2 regions of the Microbacterium sp. NPDC089186 genome follow, and region 2 is predicted to be linked to the other one. Evidence: predicted binding sites of a transcription regulator. Region 2 holds the regulator's gene; the other holds the start of a gene.
What was found. Region 2 encodes LexA, which represses DNA repair genes until DNA is damaged. Its sites were predicted from a motif close to TCGAACANNTGTTCGA; they were not measured.
Positions count from the first base shown of each region.

Region 1 (10,181 bases), on a different contig from region 2:
CCCCGCTCGGCGAGGAGCTGAGCGCTCATCTCGGCGTGGACGTCACCACACTCCCGGTCACCACCGAGACCCTGTCGGCGCACCGCTACGTCGACGCCGACATCGCCCTGGATGAGCTCACCGAACGCGGCGGCGGACGCCTCATCGGCGTGACCGGGGGCGAGCAGCGGTTGCACGCGTCGGCATCCGAGCTGTTCGCGGGCCCCTACTCGCACTTCGCTCCCGGACCGGTGTCGTACGAGTCGCGCGACGTGAGCGCCACCGCCCAGCGGCGGGTCGTCTCGTTCGGCGTGCGGCTGCTCGCCTTCGACGGTCACCCGCTCGCGATCGTGCAGCGCTCGGCGAACCCGCGGTCGATGCCGTCGCAGCCCCAGCTCGAAGTGATCGGCGCGGACCCGGATGCCACGGCGGCGGCGCTCGCGGAGATCCGACGACTGATGATCGAGCGCAGCGTGCTGCGCGGCCACGTGCTGTCGTTCGTGCCGACCGAGTACGGGCACGAGGCCGGGGCCACCTTCCTGCCCCGCCCCGAGGTCGGCGCCGACGACATCGTGCTCGGCGAGGGGGTTCTGCAGCGGATCGTCGATCACGTCGTGGGTATCGGCGACCACCGCGAGGCCCTGCGCTCCGCCGGACAGCACCTCAAGCGCGGCGTCCTGCTCTACGGTCCTCCCGGCACCGGCAAGACGCTCACGGTGCGCCACCTGCTCGCCCGCACGCCGGAGACGACGGCCGTCGTGCTCACCGGATCGAGCATCCGCTTCATCACTGCGGCGGCCGAGATCGCGCGCACCTTCGCCCCCGCCCTCGTCGTGCTCGAAGACATCGACCTGGTGGCGGCCGATCGCGGCTTCTCTCCCGAGCCCGTGCTCTTCGACGTGCTCGACGCCCTGGACGGGTTGGAACCGGATGCCGACATCGCCTTCGTCATGACCACCAATCACGTGCAGATCCTCGAGGAGGCTCTCGCCGCCCGACCGGGTCGCGTCGACCTCGGCGTCGAGATCCCGCTCCCCGACGACGCCGACCGACGCCGACTGTTCCGTCGCTACGCCCAGGGCCTGCCGCTGTCGGCGGAGGCGATCGAGGCCGCAGCCGACCGCGCGCAGGGCACGACGGGCTCGTTCGCGAAGGAGCTGCTGCGCGGCACCGTCCTCCGCGCCGCCGTCCGGGGCGAGGAGGCACCGACCGATGACGACCTGACGGCGGCCCTCGACGAACTCCTCGACTCGGGAGCCGCTCTGACGCGCGTGCTCCTGGGGGCACGGCCCGAAACCCCTTCGCCGTCCCCCTCTGCCTACATCGCCACCGAGACCCCCTTCGTTCCGCGCGCCGGCGGCCCCTCGATGCAGGTGTCGCCCTCGGGGGAGATCGGCTACCACGACGAGACCGACGGCCACTGGGTCGCCCTCGACACCGTCGGCGACGACACGGTCGGTTCGATCGCGTTCGACCAGGATGTCGAAGACCCGCTCGTCGACACCTCGGAGCCGACCCACGAGCTGAGCTTCCCGATGACCGTCTGGCACACCGTCTACGCCGAGCTCGGCAACACCGGCTCCGTCGAACGCGTCGGCGGCGACCCGGTCATCGCGGCCCGCACGGAACGGCTTCAGGCTGCCGGCAGCGCGGCGGCCGCGCGGCATCCCGGCCCCCTCGCTCCCAGCGGGTGGCCGCTCGACGACGCAGAGCTGCCGGTGTCGCTGGCGGATGGGGACGAGGAGTTCTTGGTGGAGATCCTCGCGGGCGGGCAGCGCGTGACGCGCGGGATCCTGGCGGAGCCCGACCTGCCCGACCATGTACGACGCGAACAAGAGGAGTCCTTCACGGCGGGCGCAGAGGCCCTGCGGTTCATCGCGGGCCGTCTGCCCGACTGAGGTGGTCGCGACCGCTCGTCCCGCCGCGACACTGGCGCGCCGCGCGTCAGGCGATGCCGCTGGATGCGACCTCGGCCGCCGCGAAGAGGGCGACCACGATGCTCAGCACTCCCGCGACCAACAGGAGCGAGGGGTGCGCGAGCCCGATGACGACGCGCCGGGTGTGCGGCAGCTCGGTGAGGAACTCGTCGGGGATCCGATGGCGCTCGGGTACGCCCGCCCACCCGCGCAGGCGCGCGATGTAACCGACGCAGCGGAAGACGAGCACGGCCCAGAGCATCGCGACGATGAACGGCACGACCGCACCGAAGATCTCGAAGGCCTCGACCCACGCTTTCTCGGGATCGGCCCCGGTGTCCTCGGCCAGCTGCACCGCGACCGCCGCGCCGAGGACGACGGAGCCGACCCACAGGATCAGCGCGCCGAGGACCGCGAAGAACCGCGCGAAGAAGTGACCGAGGATGGACTCCTCGTACGCGAGATGCGTGCGCGGCGTCTGCGCGAGCACCAGCAGCGTCGCGCCGAGCGACGGCAGGGCGCCGAGCAGCGAGAGGACGACGCCGGCGGTCTCGTCTTCCACCCAGATCTCGCAGACCACGAGCAGCACCACCGCGACGCCGAGCCAGATCCATCCCGACAGGGTGGGATGCCGCACCACGAAGGAGGGATGCAGCGACTCCACCCGGCGTGCGGACCCGTTCACGAGCGTGTGCCCCCACACGTGCCGGTCCGCATCCATGTCCGCCCCCTGTCCACCCGCGCGGGGCGGGCTTCGCAGCCACAGTAGCGGTTCGTGGTTCGTGCATGCGGACGCATGTGGAGAGGTCGGCCTTGCTTCTGGGTAGAACATGTGTTCGACTGTCCGCATGAGGTGGCAGGGTCAGCAGTTGGGCGTCGACGACACGGCGGCGCTGCCCGGCATGGAGCGCATCGACGGTCTCGTCCGGTCGGTCACGACCCCCGAGTTCGCGGGGATGACGTTCCACGAGGTGCTGTGCAAGACCGCCCTGAACCGCGTGCCCGGCGCGTCGGCCATGCCGTTCGACTGGACGGTGAATCTGTACCGCGGCTGCAGCCATGCGTGCTCGTACTGCTTCGCCCGCAAGACGCACGAGTATCTCGACCTCGACTCCGGCGCCGATTTCGACTCGCAGATCGTGGTGAAGGTCAACGTCGCGGACGTTCTGCGGACCGAGCTGCAGCGCGGATCCTGGGCGCGCGAACCGGTCATGCTCGGCACGAACACCGACCCCTATCAGCGGGCCGAGGGGCGTTACCGCCTGATGCCCGACATCGTCGGTGCCCTCACCGACACCGGAACACCCTTCTCGATCCTCACGAAGGGCACGCTTCTGCGGCGCGACCTGCCGCTGCTGGCGGACGCCGCCCAGCAGGTGAAGGTGTCGCTCGCGATGTCGATCGCCGTCTTCGACGACGCTCTTCAGCACTCGATCGAGCCGGGGACCCCCAGCGCCGAGGCGCGCCTCGAGACGGTGCGCGCCGCGACGGCGGCGGGATTCCGCGTGACGGTGTTCCTCATGCCGATCCTCCCCCACCTCACCGACTCGATCCCGGCGCTCGACGACGCCCTCGCCCGCCTGCGTGCGGCCGGCGCCGCAAGGGTGGTCTACGGCGCACTGCACCTGCGCCCGGGCGCCAAGCAGTGGTTCTTCGAGTGGCTCGAACGCGAGCACCCGCACCTCGTGTCGTCCTACCGCGGCCTCTATCCCGGCGTCTCGGTCACCGCACCCAAGGCGTACCGCACGTGGCTCGGCAAGCGCCTCCGCCCACTGTTGCGCCTGCACCGACTCGACGGGTGGGACGAAGACGACCACCCACGTGGTCGCCCACAACCGGGACTCGCGGCCCGCACCCCGGCCACCAGCAGCCTGGGGCCGGTTCGCGCGACCCGGGGCCCGGCATCCCCTCGCCCCCGGGTCGCGCCGGCGAGCGAGCCGAGGCTGTTCTGACGGCGAAGGCCGGGACGTCGCGGCCACCGACGGCAACGGGAAAGCCCCCGCCGCGCGAACGCGAACGGGGGCTTACCGGTGTGACGGATTACGACGTGACGTCGGAGAGCTGACGACCCGAGATCTCCTCGAGCACGTCGTCGCCCAGCTGCGTCGGCTCGAACGGCGCCTCGATCTCCGCACGGTCGAGCAGCTCGGTCATCCGGCGCTGACGCTGACGCGTGATGAGCGTCACCACCGTGCCGCTGCGACCGGCGCGGCCGGTGCGGCCCGAGCGGTGCAGGTACGTCTTGTACTCGTCGGGGGCATCGGCCTGGATGACCAGATCGATGTCGTCGACGTGGATGCCGCGAGCGGCGACGTCGGTGGCCACGAGCACGTTGACGCGACCCGAGGTGAGCTTCTCGAGGTTGCGCGTGCGCTTCTGCTGGTTCAGGTCGCCGTGCAGCGCGACGGCGGCGATACCGGCGTCGTCGAACTGCTCGGCGAGCATCTCGGCGTAGGCCCGGGTGCGGGCGAAGACGAGCGTCTTGCCCTCGCGATCGACGAGCGAGTCGAGGATCTGCGCCTTGTCGCGGTGCTCGATCACGAGCACGCGGTGCTCGATCGTGCTCGAGTCCTGGTCTTCACCGGCGACCTCGTAGACGGCCGGCTCGACGAGGAACTCGTCGACCAGGGCCGCGACCTCGCGGTCGAGCGTGGCCGAGAACAGCAGCTTCTGGCTGCCCTTCGCGGTGGCGCGCAGAATGCGCTGCACGGGCTCGAGGAAGCCGAGCTCGCACATGTGATCGGCCTCGTCGAGCACGGCGACCTGCACCTGCGAGAGATCGAGCTTGCCCTGGTTGAGCAGGTCTTCGATGCGACCCGGGGTGCCGATGATGATGTCGACGCCCTTCTTCAGCGCACCGACCTGACGCGCCTGAGGGACGCCGCCGTAGATCTGCGTGGTGAAGAGCCCCACGCTGCGGGCGATGACCTGCACCGTGCGGTCGATCTGCAGGGCGAGCTCGCGGGTCGGCGCGAGGATGAGCGCCTTCGGCGCGCGACCGAACTCACGACGCTGACCGGCCTGGGCGCGCAGGATGCTCTCGACGAGCGGCGCGCCGAAGGCGATGGTCTTGCCCGAGCCGGTGCGGCCACGGGCCAGAACGTCGCGTCCCTCGAGGATCGGCGCCACGGTCGCGGCCTGGATCGGGAACGGCTTGTCGGCACCGAGGCCCGCGAGAGCGCGGACGATGTTGTCGCCGAGACCCAGCTCGGCGAAGCCGGCGCCGGTCACGGTCGCGGCATCCACCGCTTCGGCCTGCAGTCGCTCGTGCACGACGTCGACGCGCTGCTCGTGCTCGGCCGAGCGCTTCGGGCTGGCGTTCCAATCCGAGCGGCTCGGGCCGTCGGCGCGACGCGGACGCTCGTCGAACGAACGGGCGGGGCGGTCGCCGAAGTCGCGACGGGGGCGCTCGTCACGGTCGAACGACCGCGCGGGACGATCGTTGCGGTCGAAGGAACGCGCCGGACGCTCACCGGCGTCACGACGGGGACGGTCGTCCCGGTCGAACGAACGCGCCGGGCGATCGTTGCGGTCGAACGAACGCGCGGGACGGTCGTCGAAGGAACGCGCCGGACGGTCGTTCCGGTCGAAGGACCGGGCGGGACGGTCGTTCCGGTCGAACGACCGCGCGGGACGATCGTTCCGGTCGAACGAACGCGCGGGACGGTCGTTGCGATCGAAGGACCGCGCCGGACGGTCGTCACGGTCGAACGAACGCGCGGGACGCTCGTTCCGATCGAAGGAACGGGCCGGGCGCTCACCCGCGTCACGACGCGGACGCTCGTCACGATCGAACGAACGCGCCGGACGGTCATTGCGATCGAACGAACGCGCCGGACGGTCGTTCCGGTCGAAGGAACGGGCCGGGCGCTCACCCGCGTCACGACGCGGACGCTCGTCACCATCGAACGAACGCGCCGGGCGCTCGTTCCGGTCGAAGGACCGGGCGGGACGCTCGTTCCGATCGAAGGACCGGGCAGGGCGGTCGTTCCGGTCGAACGAACGCGCGGGACGGTCGTCGAACGAACGGGCGGGACGGTCGTCGCGAGCGGACTGGCGGATGCCACGGGCCTCGTCGCGGCCGGCACGATCCGATGCGCTCCACCGGCGCTTGTCGGGGGCGGCCTCGGTCTCGGCGCGGTAGCCGCGGTGGTTGGGGCTCTTGCTGCCGGGCTTGACGGGGCCCTCGGCACCGGGACGACGCTTGCGGTCCTGGAACGAGGTCTTGGCGCCGTAGCGCGGCTCGAAGTTCTTCGCGGCGCGACCGCCGGCGGGCTTCTTGTTCTTGGGCATGGGGGACTTCCTGGGTTCTGTTCGCGCGAAACAGCGACACCGCTCGTGGCGGTGAGATACCCGGACTGTCGTCGGCCGGGGGCCATTCACTGATGATGGTCGAGGCCGCGATCGCGTCCTGTCCATCGGCCCCTTGGACTCACAAACCCATCCGCGCATCACACGCGGTGTCCAGAGCCGACCGCCCCACGTTACAGCCCGCGCCTGGGAATGGCATCCACGCCCCGGGTCGCCGCGTGCGACGAGAACAGGGGATGCCACCGGAACAGGCCGATTCGGCGGAGAGCCCCCTGTTCTCGCGACATCGCCTGTTCTCGTCACGGCCGGTGCCGACGGAAGCGCCGACAGGACCGAAGATGGACGCATGGCAGACACCGACGCCCACCCCATCACGGTGGCGATCGAGCGGCGCATCGACCCGACGCGCACCGCCGAAGCGACCTCCTGGATGCAGGCCGGCACCGACCTCGCGACCGCGTTCCCGGGCTTCCTCGGCTCGGGCTGGGTGCGCGCGGGCGAGGACAGCGACCTCTGGTACATGCTGTACCGCTTCCGCGACATCACCACGCTCGAGCAGTGGGAGACCTCCTCGCAGCGTGAATGGTGGCTCGACTCCGGGCGCCCGTTCGCGCGCGAGGAGCGCACCGAGCGGCGCACCGGCATCGAGGGGTGGTTCGACGCCGCGTTCGGCTCGGTCCTCGCCCCGACGGATGCCACGACCTCCCCCGTGCAGCAGCCGGTGCCCCCCGCTCCCCCTCGGTGGAAGCAGGCCGTGACGATCTGGGTCGGATTCTTCCCCACGAACCTCCTCGCGTCGTGGTTGCTGGGCTTCGTCCCGGGGTTCGCCGAGATCCCCCTGCCCCTGCGCGTGCTCGCCACCACCCTCATGCTCACCCCCGTCATGACCTACGCCGTCTTGCCGTGGGTCACCCGGCTGCTCCGTCCGTGGTTGCAGCGTCCGCCCCGCTCCCGAAAGGCCTCGTCATGACCGCTGATCCCACCGGCCGGCGCTTCCACCTGCGCGGCGCGCACTCCTCCGCCGAGATCGCCCAGGTCGGCGCCGCTCTGCGCGCGCTCACCGTCGACGGCGTCGACCTCGTGCCCCGCTACCCCGATGACGTGCCGACGCCCGCGGCATCCGGGGTGGTCCTCGTCCCGTGGCCGAACCGCATCCGCGACGGCCGGTACTCCTTCGACGGCGCCGACCTGCAGCTGGCGATCAGCGAGCCGAAGTTCGGCAACGCGAGCCACGGCCTGCTGCGCTTCGGCGCGTACGAGCCGATCGAGCAGTCCGACGAACGACTCGTGCTCGGAGCCGACGTCGTCCCGCAGACCGGCTATCCGTTCCACCTGCGCACCCGTGTGACCTTCTCCCTCCGGAACGACGGACTCCACGTCGCCCACGACATCGAGAACGTCGGAGCGACGGCCGCTCCCGTCGCGCTGGGCGTGCACCCCTACCTGCAGATCGGCGGGGTTCCCACCGCCGACCTCGTGGTCCGTTCGACCGGCACGACGACGCTCGTCCTCGACGACCGCAACATCCCCGTCGACGAGGTCCCCGTGGGCGCGGGCACCGATTTGCGCGCGGGCGTGCGCCTGGGCGACGCCGCTCTCGACAACGGCTATCGAGGCCTGGACAGGGATGCCGAGGGCCTCGCGCACCACACCCTGACCGCCCCCGACGGGGCTCGCGTCGAGCTCTGGCAGGACGAGGGGTTCCGCTGGGCGCAGGTGTTCACGACCGACCGCTACCCCGGCCACTCCCTCGCCGTCGCGATCGAGCCGATGACGGCGCCCGCGAACGCTTTCGCCACGGGGGACGATCTCGAACGGCTCGAACCGGGAGACATTCTCCACCGGGAATGGGGAGTTCGCTTCTCGGCATAGGTGTCCTTGTCCCCCATTTGGGGGACATGAAATCTCGCATATGACCTGGGGAAAGCTGGGACAACCCCGTACCTATTTGGGCGACGCGAACGATACCATTCGTCGTGACGGATTTCCGTCAAGGCCGGGGGCGGCAAAGGGTCAAGGTTCGCCCCGGTTCATACCCGAATGAGCCGACGGGGGCCGAGGGTCTCGCGATGTGGGGGGATCCTCGTTCCGTCACGAGGAAAGATCCCCCATCATGAGCAGCGCGCTCCGCTCCGCCGTCCCCTTCTCCCTGTCGACGTCGCACCTGACCGGCCTCACCCGCCGTCTGCGCTCTCTCCCGTCGCTGCACGTCGGGGCCGCCGCACTGACCGTGCTCGTGACGGGCCTGCTGCTGGCGATCGCGACGACGAGCGACCCGCTGTGGTGGCAGCTGCATTTCAGCCAGCTGGGAATCTTCGGCGACCTCTCGAGCGCGTTCTTCAACACCACGCTCAAGGTCAGCGGGGTCATCGTCGTGGTCTTCGCGTTCTGCGTGCGCCGCGACGTCCGTCGGCTCGGCCGGGGACCGGTGCGCCGAGGGGCTGCGACCGTGGCATTCATCTGCCTGAATGTCGTCGGCGTCAATCTCGCTCTCGTCGGCTGCATTCCGCTGAACACCGACAAAGACCTCCACGATCGCGTCGCGGGCTCGATGGTCCTCGGTTTCCTCGCCCTCCTGATCAGCGCGCCGATCATGTTCAACCGCCTCGGCAAGCGGATGGCGGTGAGCACCGTGATCGCCACCGTGTGGCTGGTCGTCTCGATCGCCCTCTTCGTCTCGGCGACGATCAATCTCGCTCTGTTCGAGACCATCTCGTGCACCGCGATGTTCGCCTGGTCGGGAATGTTCACGCATGTACTGGCCGGCGCCGCCTCACGGGCCGTGACTCCCGCGCACGCGGACTCCTCGCGCTCCGGCGCCCACCTCGCGGGTCGCCGCGCGCGCAGCCGCCGTCTGGCCGGCTCCCTCGGCGTCGTCTCCTCGACGACCGCCGCCGCGTCCGTGTCGCGCACCCGCTCCCCGCGCGTCAGCGGCCCGGGTCGTACCGCTCGTCGCATGAGCGTCCTCGCCCTCCTCGCCGGCCGCCCCGCCTCATCGCTCGCGGCCCGCGCCGAAGGACGCATCGACCGCGGCTCGTCGATGCGCTCGGTCGGCGCAGACCGGCTCCGCTCCGCTGCGGCGTCCTCGGCACGCGGCCCTCGCGCGGGAGCGACCACGACCGACCCCCACTCGACGCGGTCGCTCGCAACCGCCACTCGGGCGAACGCCCGCGACGACGCCGCGACGACCTCGGCTCCCCTCGAGGCGCGGGGCCCCGCGGCATCCGCCGCCCGCCCCGCGATCGTCGCTCAGGCGGGCGGGTGCGGACCGCGCCGCGGACGCACCGCCGTGACGAGCGGAGCGAGCCCCGCCGCGGGCCCGCGCGCCGTCAGTGCTTCTCGCGCAGCTCGCGTCGGCTCAGCGGGTGCCCGTCGTCCGCGATCGGCGCAGCGCCCACCGACGGCGACGACGCCTCGTCGCGCGCGGCACGCCGCGCCCGTCGACGTTCGCTCGCTCCTTCGATGAGGTTGTAGAGGGTCGGCAGTACGAGCAGCGTCAGGAACGTCGACGACACGAGGCCGCCGATCACGACGACCGCGAGCGGCTGCGAGATGAACCCACCGTGGCCCGTGATGCCGAGGGCCATCGGCACCAGGGCGAAGATGGCGGCGAGCGCCGTCATGAGGATCGGCCGGAGACGTCGCGCCCCACCGACGATCGTGGCGTCGTGGACGCTCAGCCCGCGCGCACGGTACTGGTTGACGAGGTCGATCAGCACGATGGCATTCGTCACGACGATGCCCACGAGCATGAGCGCCCCGATCATCCCGGCGACGCCGAGCGGCACGCCCGTCACCAGCAGCAGCAGGATGGCGCCGGTGGCGGCGAACGGGACCGACACGAGCAGTTCGAGGGGCTGGCGCAGCGACTTGAACGTCGCGACCATCACGACGTACACGATGAGGATCGCCGCGAGCAGCGCGAGACCGAGCTGACCGAAGGCGTCCTGCTGGTCGGTGACGGCCCCGCCGACC
Region 1 covers NZ_JBFBHJ010000001.1:446,834-457,014, forward strand. Annotated here, with positions in the region: gene AB0N82_RS02120 (AAA family ATPase) at 1-1,877, shown strand, start outside; gene AB0N82_RS02125 (hypothetical protein) at 1,924-2,616, opposite strand; gene AB0N82_RS02130 (Rv2578c family radical SAM protein) at 2,744-3,847, shown strand; gene AB0N82_RS02135 (DEAD/DEAH box helicase) at 3,936-6,188, opposite strand; gene AB0N82_RS02140 (antibiotic biosynthesis monooxygenase) at 6,553-7,176, shown strand; gene AB0N82_RS02145 (aldose 1-epimerase family protein) at 7,173-8,078, shown strand; partial or broken gene AB0N82_RS02150 (DUF998 domain-containing protein) at 8,320-8,943, shown strand; gene AB0N82_RS02155 (efflux RND transporter permease subunit) at 9,536-10,181, opposite strand, start outside.
Region 1: AB0N82_RS02130 (Rv2578c family radical SAM protein) is a predicted target of LexA. The motif match lies at 2,720-2,735, and genes of this name have one in related genera.

Region 2 (10,181 bases):
CCGCCGGGGGAACGGATGCCATGCCTTCACCCTATGAGGATGTTGTGCGTCGGACCACATTCCGGCGCGCGCCTTAACCGTTCTGTAACAGCCGGGAGCGCAGCGAGCTCTGCCGCACTCAGACGGCCCGCTGGGCGAAAGCGGTCTCGTAGAGGCAGACGCTCGCGGCGGTCGCGAGGTTCAGCGACTCCGCACGACCGTAGATCGGCAGGCGGAGGGCGAGGTCGGCGTGAGCCAGGGCATCGTCGTCGAGTCCGCGTGCCTCGTTGCCGAACAACCAGGCCGTGGGCTCGGCCAGGCGATCGCGGGATGCCAGGAAGTCGTCTCCGTCGACGTCGGCCGCGACGACGCGCAGCCCCGCCTCGTGCATCCGGGCGACGACGTCGGGGAGCTCGAGGTCGACGGCCACGGCGACGTGGAACAAGGATCCGGTGGTCGAGCGGACGACCTTCGGGTTGTACGGATCGACGGTGCGACCGGTCAGGATCACGGCGTCGGCCCCGGCGGCATCCGCGGCGCGGATGATCGTGCCGAGGTTGCCGGGATCGCGCACCTCTTCGCAGATCGCGACGAGACGGGGGCCGGCTGCGAGCACGTCCTTCAACGCCGTCGGCGACTGCCGGGCGACCGCGATGATCCCCTGCGGCGTCACGGTGTCGGCCATGGCGTCCAGCACCGCTTCGGTCGTGTACTGCACCTCGACGTCGGCGCGCTCCGCGGCCTCGCGCACGTCGGTGTGCTTCTCCATCGCCGTCGGCGTCGCGTAGAGCTCCAGAACGGTCTCGGGCGCGTAGGCGAGCGCCTCTCTGGCAGCCTGCGGACCCTCGAGAAGGAACAGGCCGGTCTCCTGGCGGGCAGCGCGTTTGCTGAGCTTGGCCACGGCGCGCACCCGCGGCGAACGGGGGTTCTCCAGCACGTGACCAGTGTATGGCGCTGATGGCATGGGGCCCGGGATGCCGCGCGCGGACGACGAAACGGGCGCCCTCCGAGGAGGACGCCCGTTTCGGGAGAAGATGCGACTTACGCGGTCTTCGGAGCGTTGACGTCGCTGGGCAGCGCAGCCTTGGCGGTCTGCACGAGCGAGGCGAACACGGCGGGCTCGTTCACCGCGAGCTCGGCGAGCATGCGGCGGTCGACCTGCACACCGGCGAGGCCGAGGCCCTGGATGAAGCGGTTGTAGGTGAGGCCGTTCTGACGGGATGCGGCGTTGATGCGCTGGATCCACAGACGGCGGAAGTCGCCCTTGCGCTTGCGGCGGTCGCGGTACGCGTAGACCAGGGAGTGGGTGACCTGCTCCTTGGCCTTGCGGTACAGGCGCGAACGCTGTCCGCGGTAACCGGAGGCGCGCTCGAGGATGACGCGACGCTTCTTGTGGGCGTTTACTGCCCGCTTGACTCTAGCCATTTCTGTTTCTTCCTAACGTGCGTCGGCGCTCAGAGACCGAGGAGCTTCTTGGCGACCTTCGAGTCACCCTTGGCCAGGACCTGCTCCTGGTTGAGGCGGCGGGTGCGCTTCGAGGCCTTGCCTTCGAGGTTGTGGCGCATACCGGCCTGCTGCTTCATGAGCTTGCCGCTACCGGTGAGCTTGAAGCGCTTCTTGGCACCCGAGTGGGTCTTCTGCTTCGGCATCTGTCTTCCTTCGTTGGTGTTCCCGGCGGAGCGGGAGTCTGGGGAGCTTTACTCGGCGGGGGCCGAGGTCGGCGTTTCTTCCGGGGCCGAATCGCCGCGGGCCGCGCTGCGCGCCGCCTCGCGGTTCGCCGCGCGCTGCGCGTTCTGCTCGGTCTTGACCTCGGACTTGTTCTTGTGAGGAGCGACCACCATCACCATGTTGCGGCCGTCGATCGTGGGGTTCGATTCGACCGTGCCGAACTCGGCGACGTCTTCGGCGAACTTGCGGAGCAGGCGCACACCCTGCTCGGGACGCGACTGCTCACGACCACGGAACAGGATCATGGCCTTCACCTTGTCGCCCGCCTGCAGGAACCCCTCGGCGCGCTTGAGCTTGGTGATGTAGTCGTGGGCTTCGATCTTCAGACGGAAACGAACCTCTTTGAGGACCGTGTTCGCCTGGTTACGACGCGTTTCCTTGGCCTTCTGAGCGGCCTCGTACTTGAACTTGCCGTAATCCATGATCTTGACCACGGGCGGCTTCGAGCTCGGCGCAACCTCGACCAGGTCGAGGTCCGCTTCCTGGGCCAGGCGCAGCGCAGCTTCGATTCGGACGATGCCGACCTGCTCGCCGTTGGGTCCGACGAGACGGACCTCCGGGACTCGGATGCGCTCGTTGGTGCGGGGATCGCTGATGCGGAACTCCTCTTGTGTGCGGGTGGTGGCCGCCGCGATCCGATCGAATCGCGGGCGAAGAGGAGTACACACGCCACCCGGCACGGTGCTGTCAGCACCGGCTTCTGCACCCTGGCGACCCCGTGCGAAACGGAGCGGAGTGCGGGAACCCGGTAGCCTGGAGCGGCAAGCGCGGGTGGGATGTGATCCTCTTTCGTACGGAGTGAGACACTCCGAAGCCCGCCACAGTCTAGCAGAGAGATTCACGTGGACACGATCCCCTCCGACCAGCCCGCCGACGACCAGGCCGCGCACCGCCACGGCGCAGAAGACGAGCGGCTCGCGCGCTGGGAGGAGCAGGAGCGCGCCTCGGCCTCCGCCACGCGCGACATCGCCGACGTGCCCGCGGTCGAGGTCATCACCACCGCGGCGGTCCACCTCATGAGCGCCGCCGCCGTCAAGACCGGCCTGGCCGACAACCCCGCCGAACAGCTCGACCTCGACGAGGCCCGCAAGCTCATCAACTCCCTCGCCGGCCTCATCACCGCGGGCGCCCCGGAGATCAGCGACATGCACGCGCGCTCACTGCGCGACGGGCTGCGTTCGCTGCAGCTGGCGTTCCGCGAGGCCTCCGTCATCCCCGACCCGATCGGCAAGGGGCCGGGCGAGAAATGGACGGGTCCCGTCACGTAAGTCGTTCGTTCTGGGGTACCGGGCTCCGTGATGCCCCCTCCCCCAGGCAAGAGCAGGGCCCCTACCCCGATTGCCTGGGGAAGGGGGCATCACTGCGCCCTGTGCCCCAGGCCGGCTCCGCCGTGACACCCGCGGGCGTATGGGACCCTGCCCCGATTGCCCAGCGAAGCGGCATCCCTCCGCCCTTTCCCGCAGGCCGGCTCCGCCGTGACACCCGCGGGCGTATAGGGCCCCTACCCCGATTGCCTGGGGAAGGCGGCATCCCTCCGCCCTCCGGCCGCAGGCCGGCTCCGCCGTGACACCCGCGGGGGCCCCGGCCTGTCGTGAGAACAGGGGATGCCACGAGAACAGGTCGACCGCGTCGAAAACGGCCTGTTGCCGTGGCATCCCCTGTTCTGGTGACGTCCGGCGGGAACGTGTTCCTCAGACGTCCTTGCTGCGGTGCAGCTTCACCGTCAGGGAATCCACCAGCACCGCGATGCGGTCGTCGGCCGACCATCGGCGTGCGATGCGGGCGAGCACGGCATCCAGTTCCTCCTGCTCGAGGCCCGACATGAGCTGGAGGTGCACCACCAGTTCGGGACCACGCAGGCGGCCGGTGGGGTCGCCCGACTCGACGGCGAGGTCGAGCACCGCGAGTTCGCCCGAGATGCTCTCCTGCAGGCCGGTGAAGATCGCGGGAGACGTGTGGGCCGGTTCCCACGACTCCCCCTGCGCGATCGCCCAGACGGCGGGGCGCCGGATGACGAACTCCGTCTCCGACGCCGGGTCGATGACGATGAGCTCGGTGTCCTCGGACGCGGCAGCCAGAGCCGTGCGACGCCCGTCGGCCGGCACGGGGCGGGCTGCGGCATCCCAGGTCTGCAGGGCGGTCACCGAGGTGAACACGGGGAGCACCTTGCGACCGTCGGGGGCGGCGACCGTCACGATCGACAACTCCTGCGTCTTGTCGACCTCGAGGCCGTGAGCACCGATACCGTGGTCGCCCTTCTCGGCGACCAGCGGGATCAGCAGTCGCGCGTCGCGATAGGCGTCGACGACGGCGCGCGCGTCGCCGTCGCCCGCGCGGAACGCGACGAGAGCAGCGAGCAGCGCCGGGTCGGCCGAGCCGTCGTCACCGGAGTGCGGGTTCGACTCGAAACGACGCCCCTCCCAGGGAACGCCCGCGGAATCGCCGCGGCGCCCGTGGTCGTGGGGACCGCCGGCGCGAGGACCGTCAGTGTCCGGCGACATCCAGCGCCTCAGCGAGGGTGAACTGTCCCGCGTAGAGGGCCTTGCCCACGATGGCGCCCTCGACCCCCAGCGGCACGAGCTCGCGGAGCGCCGCGATGTCGTCGAGGCTCGACACGCCGCCGGAGGCGACGATGGGCTTGGGGGTGCGCTGGGTCATCTCGCGCAGAAGCTCGATGTTGGGACCGCGCAGCGTGCCGTCCTTCGTCACGTCGGTCACGACGTAGCGGCTGCAGCCCGCGTCTTCCAGGCGCTGCAGGACGGTCCACAGGTCACCGCCGTCGCGGGTCCAACCGCGCGCCGCGAGGGTCGTGCCGCGCACGTCGAGCCCGACGGCGATCGCCTCGCCGTAGCGGTTGATGACGTCGGCGGCCCACTCGGGGTTCTCGAGCGCGGCCGTGCCGAGGTTGATGCGGGTCGCACCGCTTTCGAGGGCGGCTTCGAGGGAGCGGTCGTCGCGGATGCCGCCCGACAGCTCGACCTGCACGCCCTTGACCTGCTTGATGACCTTGCGCATGACATTCGCGTTGCTGCCGCGTCCGAAGGCGGCATCGAGGTCCACGAGGTGGATCCACTGCGCGCCCTGACGCGCGAAGTCGGCCGCGGCGTCGACGGGGTCGCCGTAGCTGGTCTCGGTGCCCGCCTCCCCCTGGGTCAGACGGACGGCCTTCCCATCGGCCACGTCGACCGCGGGAAGAAGGACAAGCTCGGGCGTGGACGCGAAATCGTTCATGGCTCCTCGTGCCGGTAGGCGCCTCTCGCCAGCCCCGGGCACGAGGTCACACAGTAGTCGTGCGCAGCCCGTCGATCCAATTGGCGAGAAGACGGATGCCGGCATCTCCCGACTTCTCGGGGTGGAACTGCGTCGCGGCCAGCGGACCGTTCTCGACCGCGGCGATGAAGGGGGCACCGTACGTGCACCACGTCACGGCGGGCTGCGGGAACGGCGGCGTGACCTCGAGCGACCACTCCTGCGCCGCGTACGAGTGGACGAAGTAGAAGCGCTCCCGTTCGATGCCCTCGAAAAGACGCGATCCCTCCCCCGCGGCGACCGTGTTCCAACCCATGTGCGGCAGCACGGGGGCGGCGAGCTCGTCGACGGTGCCCGGCCACTCACCGAGTCCGGGCGTGTCTGTGCCGCGCTCGATGCCGCGCTCGAACATCACCTGCATGCCAACGCAGATGCCGAGCACCGGACGACCGCCCGCGAGCCGGCGATCGATGATCTCGCCCCCACGACTGGCGTTCAGGGCGCCCATGACGGCGCTGAACGCGCCGACGCCGGGGACGAGGAGGCCGTCGGCGTCCATCAGCAACGAGCGGTCGGATGTCAGCCGCGCGTCGGCTCCGGCTTCGACGAGCGCCTTGACCGCGGAGTGGACGTTGCCCGAGCCGTAATCGAGGACGGCGACGACCGGCTTGGCCGTCACAGCGCGCCCTTCGTGCTCGGGATGCCGTCGACGAACGGGTCGAGGGCCTTGGCCTGTCGGAAGGCACGCGCGAACGCCTTGTACTCCGCCTCGGCGATGTGGTGCGGATCGCGTCCCCCGACGACGCGCAGGTGCACGGTGAGGCCGCCGTGGATCGAGATGGCCTCGAACGAGTGGCGCACGAGCGAGCCGGTGAAGTGCCCGCCGATCAGGTGGTGCTCGAAGCCCGCGGGCTCCCCCGTGTGCACGAGGTAGGGGCGTCCGCTGATGTCGACGACCGCCTGCGCCAGAGCTTCGTCGAGCGGAACGAGCGCGTCGCCGTACCGCGCGATGCCGGACTTGTCTCCGAGCGCCTGGCGGATGGCCTGACCCAGCACGATGGAGGTGTCTTCGACGGTGTGGTGCGCATCGATGTGGGTGTCGCCCGTCGCGCGCACGCGCAGGTCGGTCAGGGAGTGCTTCGCGAACGCCGTCAGCATGTGATCGAAGAACGGGACGCTCGTGGAGATGTCGCTGACGCCGCGACCGTCGAGGTCGAGCTCGAGCTCGACGCGGGACTCGCTCGTCTCGCGCGTGATCGAGGCGGTGCGGGGGGTGGCGGGGGCGGTCATGCTCGGGATCCTATCGAGGCGAGGGCGTCCAGGAACGCGGTGGTCTCGTCGGCCGTTCCGGCCGAGACGCGGAGGTGGTGGGGGATGCCGACGTCGCGGATCAGCACGCCCCGGTCGTAGAGCGCCTTCCACGTCGCGGCGGGATCGTGGACGCCCCCGAAGAGGACGAAGTTCGTCCAGGACTCGTGCGCCGTGTACCCCAGCGCCGACACGGTCGCCGAGATGCGGTCGCGCTGCGCGACGATCTCGTCGACCATCGAGAGCATGGTGTCGGCGTGCCCGAGAGCGGCCGTCGCGGCGGCCTGCGTCAGCGCGCTGAGGTGGTATGGCAGCCGTACCAGGCGGAGCGCGTCGACGAACGCCGGGTCGGCGGCGAGGTAGCCGACGCGGGCTCCCGCAAAGGCGAACGCCTTGCTCATGGTGCGCGAGACGACCAGCCGCGGGCGCCCGGGCAGCAGCGAGATGGCCGACGGCTCATCGCGCGGGGCGAACTCCTCGTAGGCCTCGTCGACGATGACGACCCCCTCGAAGGCGTCGTACACGGCCTCGATGACGTCGAGGCGCAGGGGGGTGCCCGTGGGGTTGTTGGGGGCGCAGAGGAAGACGATGTCGGGACGCTGCTTGCGCACCTGCGTCGCCGCGGACTCGGCGGAGAGGGTGAAGTCGTGCGCGCGCTCCCCGGCGATCCACCGGGCGCCCGTGGCGCGGGTGAGGATCGGGTACATCGAGTAGGTGGGGGCGAATCCCATCGCCGTGCGGCCAGGACCGCCGAACGCCTGGAGGATGTGTTGGAGGACCTCGTTCGAGCCGTTGGCCGCCCAGATCTGATCGGGGTTCAGTCCGTGCCCGAGGTACTGCGCGAAGGCCTCACGGAGAGTGGTGAATTCGCGGTCGGGATACCGGTTGACATCGCGGAGGGCGCGAGCCACGGCATCCAGGATGTCGTCGGCGACTTCGGACGGAACGGGGTGCGTGTTCTCGTTCACGTTCAGCGCCACGGGCAGCGCGGCCTGCGGTGCCCCATAGGGCGTCATGCCCCGGAGATCGTCGCGAAGCGGGAGGTCGTCGAGGCGTACGTTCACCTCACCCATCGTAGGCGGCGGTGACACCGACGGATCACGCTCGCGGGTCGGGCGGATCGCCCCTGCCGTCGGCGTCGATCCGGTGCGGACGGTCAGTTCGCGGGAGCGTATTCGGCGGGGATGGCGATGCGCTGACCCGCCGCGACGGAACCGCCGGACAGGGCGTTGAGACGCGAGATCTCGGCGACCACATCGCGCGGGTCGGCCGCGGGCGCGAGCTCCTCGGCGATCGACCACAACGTCTCGCCGCTCATGACGGTGATCTCGGTGAACGACCCGACGGGCGCCCCGGCCTCGTTCGAGGCGAGCGCGGCTCCCCCGCCGACGACGGCGAAACCCAGGGCGATGGCGAGGGGAAGGGCGACCAGGAACGCGACGACACGGCGTCCGCGCGCGGTGATGCGCAGGCGGGTGGTCGGGGCGGTGATGGCGATGCTGCTCATGATGTGCTCCTCGGTGGGGAGAGATTCGCACCCCGCCCTCGGCCGGGAGGGCGGGGGTGCGAATCTGTATTCCGAATCTATCTTCGATACTTTCGATGTGTCAAGACCGCGGATATCGCAGACGGATCGAACGCGACACGCGCGCCGTTCCCTGCCTTCCGGCTCGTTCACCGGATACGGTTTCGACACGGAGACCTCATCACCAACCTCCGACATTCGAATTTCCGCCGCATCGACAGCGGCGCGAGGGGAGCACAGATGACCGACGCGACGACCGCCGCCGGCCGCGAACGTCCGCAGACTCGGCGACGCAAGAACCTGAGCGACAAGCAGCTCGCCATCCTCGAGGTCATCCAGCGATCGATCGCCCGGCACGGCTACCCGCCGAGCATGCGCGAGATTGGCGACGCGGTCGGCCTGAAGTCGCTGTCGAGCGTGACCCACCAGCTCAACCAGCTGGAACTGAGCGGCTACCTGCGGCGCGACCCGGGCAAGACGCGCGCCATGGAGGTCCTCATCGACCTCCCCGGTGCCGCCGCCGAGAACCCGGCCGACACGGCTCCCGCGCTGGGCGACGCCGCCCTCGTGCCCCTCGTCGGCCGCATCGCCGCCGGCGTGCCCATCACCGCCGACCAGCAGGTGGAGGAGATCTTCCCCCTCCCCCGCCAACTGGTGGGCAAGGGCGAGCTCTTCATGCTCAAGGTGTCGGGCGACTCGATGATCGACGCCGCCATCTGCGACGGCGACTGGGTCGTCGTGCGATCGCAGGCGACGGCTGAGAACGGCGAGATCGTCGCCGCGATGCTCGACGGCGAGGCGACCGTGAAGACGTTCCGCCGCCGCGACGGCCACACCTGGCTGCTCCCCCGCAACAGCGCGTTCGAGCCGATCCTGGGCGACGAGGCCGTCGTGCTCGGCCGCGTCGTCGCCGTCCTGCGCGCCGTCTGACCTTCCCCGCCCCGGGGCCGGATGCGCGCTCGGGCGTGGCATCCGCCCCTCTCGGCTCGCTCGTCGCGAGTACCGGGGATCTCCGTCGATGTCGGACGCCCTGCCTAGGCTGGAGTCATGGCTGACACCCTCCCCTACGGTTCCTGGCCCTCCCCGATCACGCCCGCGTCCGTCGCCCAGGCCTCGCCGCGCGTCGACGGCGCACGACTGGTGGGAGACGAGGTGTGGTGGGGCGAGTCCGTCCCCCACGAGGCCGGTCGCGTCGCCGTGAAGCGTCGCAGCGGCGACGGCTCCGTCGAGACGGTGCTTCCCGCACCCGCCGACGCGCGCTCCGCGGTGCACGAGTACGGTGGCGGCGCCTGGACGGCGTCCGACGACGGGGAGCTGTACTACGTCGAGAAGGCCGACCAGCGGGTCTACGCGCTCCGCCCGGGCGAGACCTCGCGCCCACTGACCCCCGCCGACGACGCCGTGCGACACGGCGGACTGCGCTGGGAGCACGGGGTCCTCCTCGCCGTGCGCGAGACCCACGGGTCGTCGCGGGTCCCGGCCCGGACCATCGTCCGCATCCCCCTCGACGGGCCGGCGGAGGTCCTCGCCGAGGGCAGTGACTTCCTGGCCCAGCCGGCCCTCTCGCCCGACGGTCGCCGCCTGGCCTGGGTGGCCTGGGATCACCCCGACATGCCGTGGGATGCCACCGTCCTCCGCGTCGCCGACCTCGAGACGGGCGAGGTCCACGACGTCGCGGGCGGTGCGCACCGCGCGCCCGTGCAACCCGTGTGGATCGCGGACGACGAGCTCCTCTACGCGGACGATCCCGAAGGCCGATGGAACCTCTTCCGTCGCCCCCTCGACGGCGATGCGCAGCCGCTCGCCCCGGCGGACGCCGACACCGGCGGGGGCCTGTGGGTACTCGGAACCCGGTGGTTCGGAGCGGCCGACGACGGGCGCGTCGTCGCCGTCCGGACGAACGGGGCCGATGAGGTCGTCGAGATCGCACCGAGCGGCGTCCGTCCCCTCGACGTCCCCGTCGTCGCCGGCGCCGCGATCGACGACGCCCGCGGGTCGCAGGTGCTCGTCTCGGGTTCGAACGCCGGCGGGCGATCGGGCCTCTGGCTCGTCGACCTCGATTCCGGCGCTGTCGACCTCGTGACGGGAGGCACCGGCCCGTGGGGAGACGAATGGATGCCGACGGCCCGCGCGCTGTCGACGGACGGACCGCACGGTCCGGTGCACGCTTTCGCCTACGCCCCCACCAACCCCGACGTCGCCCCCGTGACAGGCGAGCGCCCGCCGTACGTCGTGCTCGTCCACGGCGGACCCACCTCGCACGTCGGCCCCGCTCCGTCGGCGAAGACGGCGTTCTTCACGAGCCGGGGTATCGGCGTCCTCGACGTCAACTACGGCGGTTCCACCGGCTACGGGCGCGCCTATCGGGACCGCCTGAAGGGACAGTGGGGCG
Region 2 covers NZ_JBFBHJ010000004.1:198,806-208,986, forward strand. Annotated here, with positions in the region: gene AB0N82_RS14785 (amino acid ABC transporter ATP-binding protein) at 1-22, opposite strand, end outside; gene AB0N82_RS14790 (RNA methyltransferase) at 119-916, opposite strand; gene rplT (50S ribosomal protein L20) at 1,021-1,404, opposite strand; gene rpmI (50S ribosomal protein L35) at 1,434-1,628, opposite strand; gene infC (translation initiation factor IF-3) at 1,677-2,342, opposite strand; gene AB0N82_RS14810 (DUF1844 domain-containing protein) at 2,559-2,975, shown strand; gene AB0N82_RS14815 (SseB family protein) at 3,399-4,208, opposite strand; gene priA (bifunctional 1-(5-phosphoribosyl)-5-((5-phosphoribosylamino)methylideneamino)imidazole-4-carboxamide isomerase/phosphoribosylanthranilate isomerase PriA) at 4,192-4,938, opposite strand; gene hisH (imidazole glycerol phosphate synthase subunit HisH) at 4,985-5,635, opposite strand; gene hisB (imidazoleglycerol-phosphate dehydratase HisB) at 5,632-6,246, opposite strand; gene AB0N82_RS14835 (histidinol-phosphate transaminase) at 6,243-7,337, opposite strand; gene AB0N82_RS14840 (LysM peptidoglycan-binding domain-containing protein) at 7,421-7,771, opposite strand; gene lexA (transcriptional repressor LexA) at 8,030-8,719, shown strand; gene AB0N82_RS14850 (prolyl oligopeptidase family serine peptidase) at 8,837-10,181, shown strand, end outside.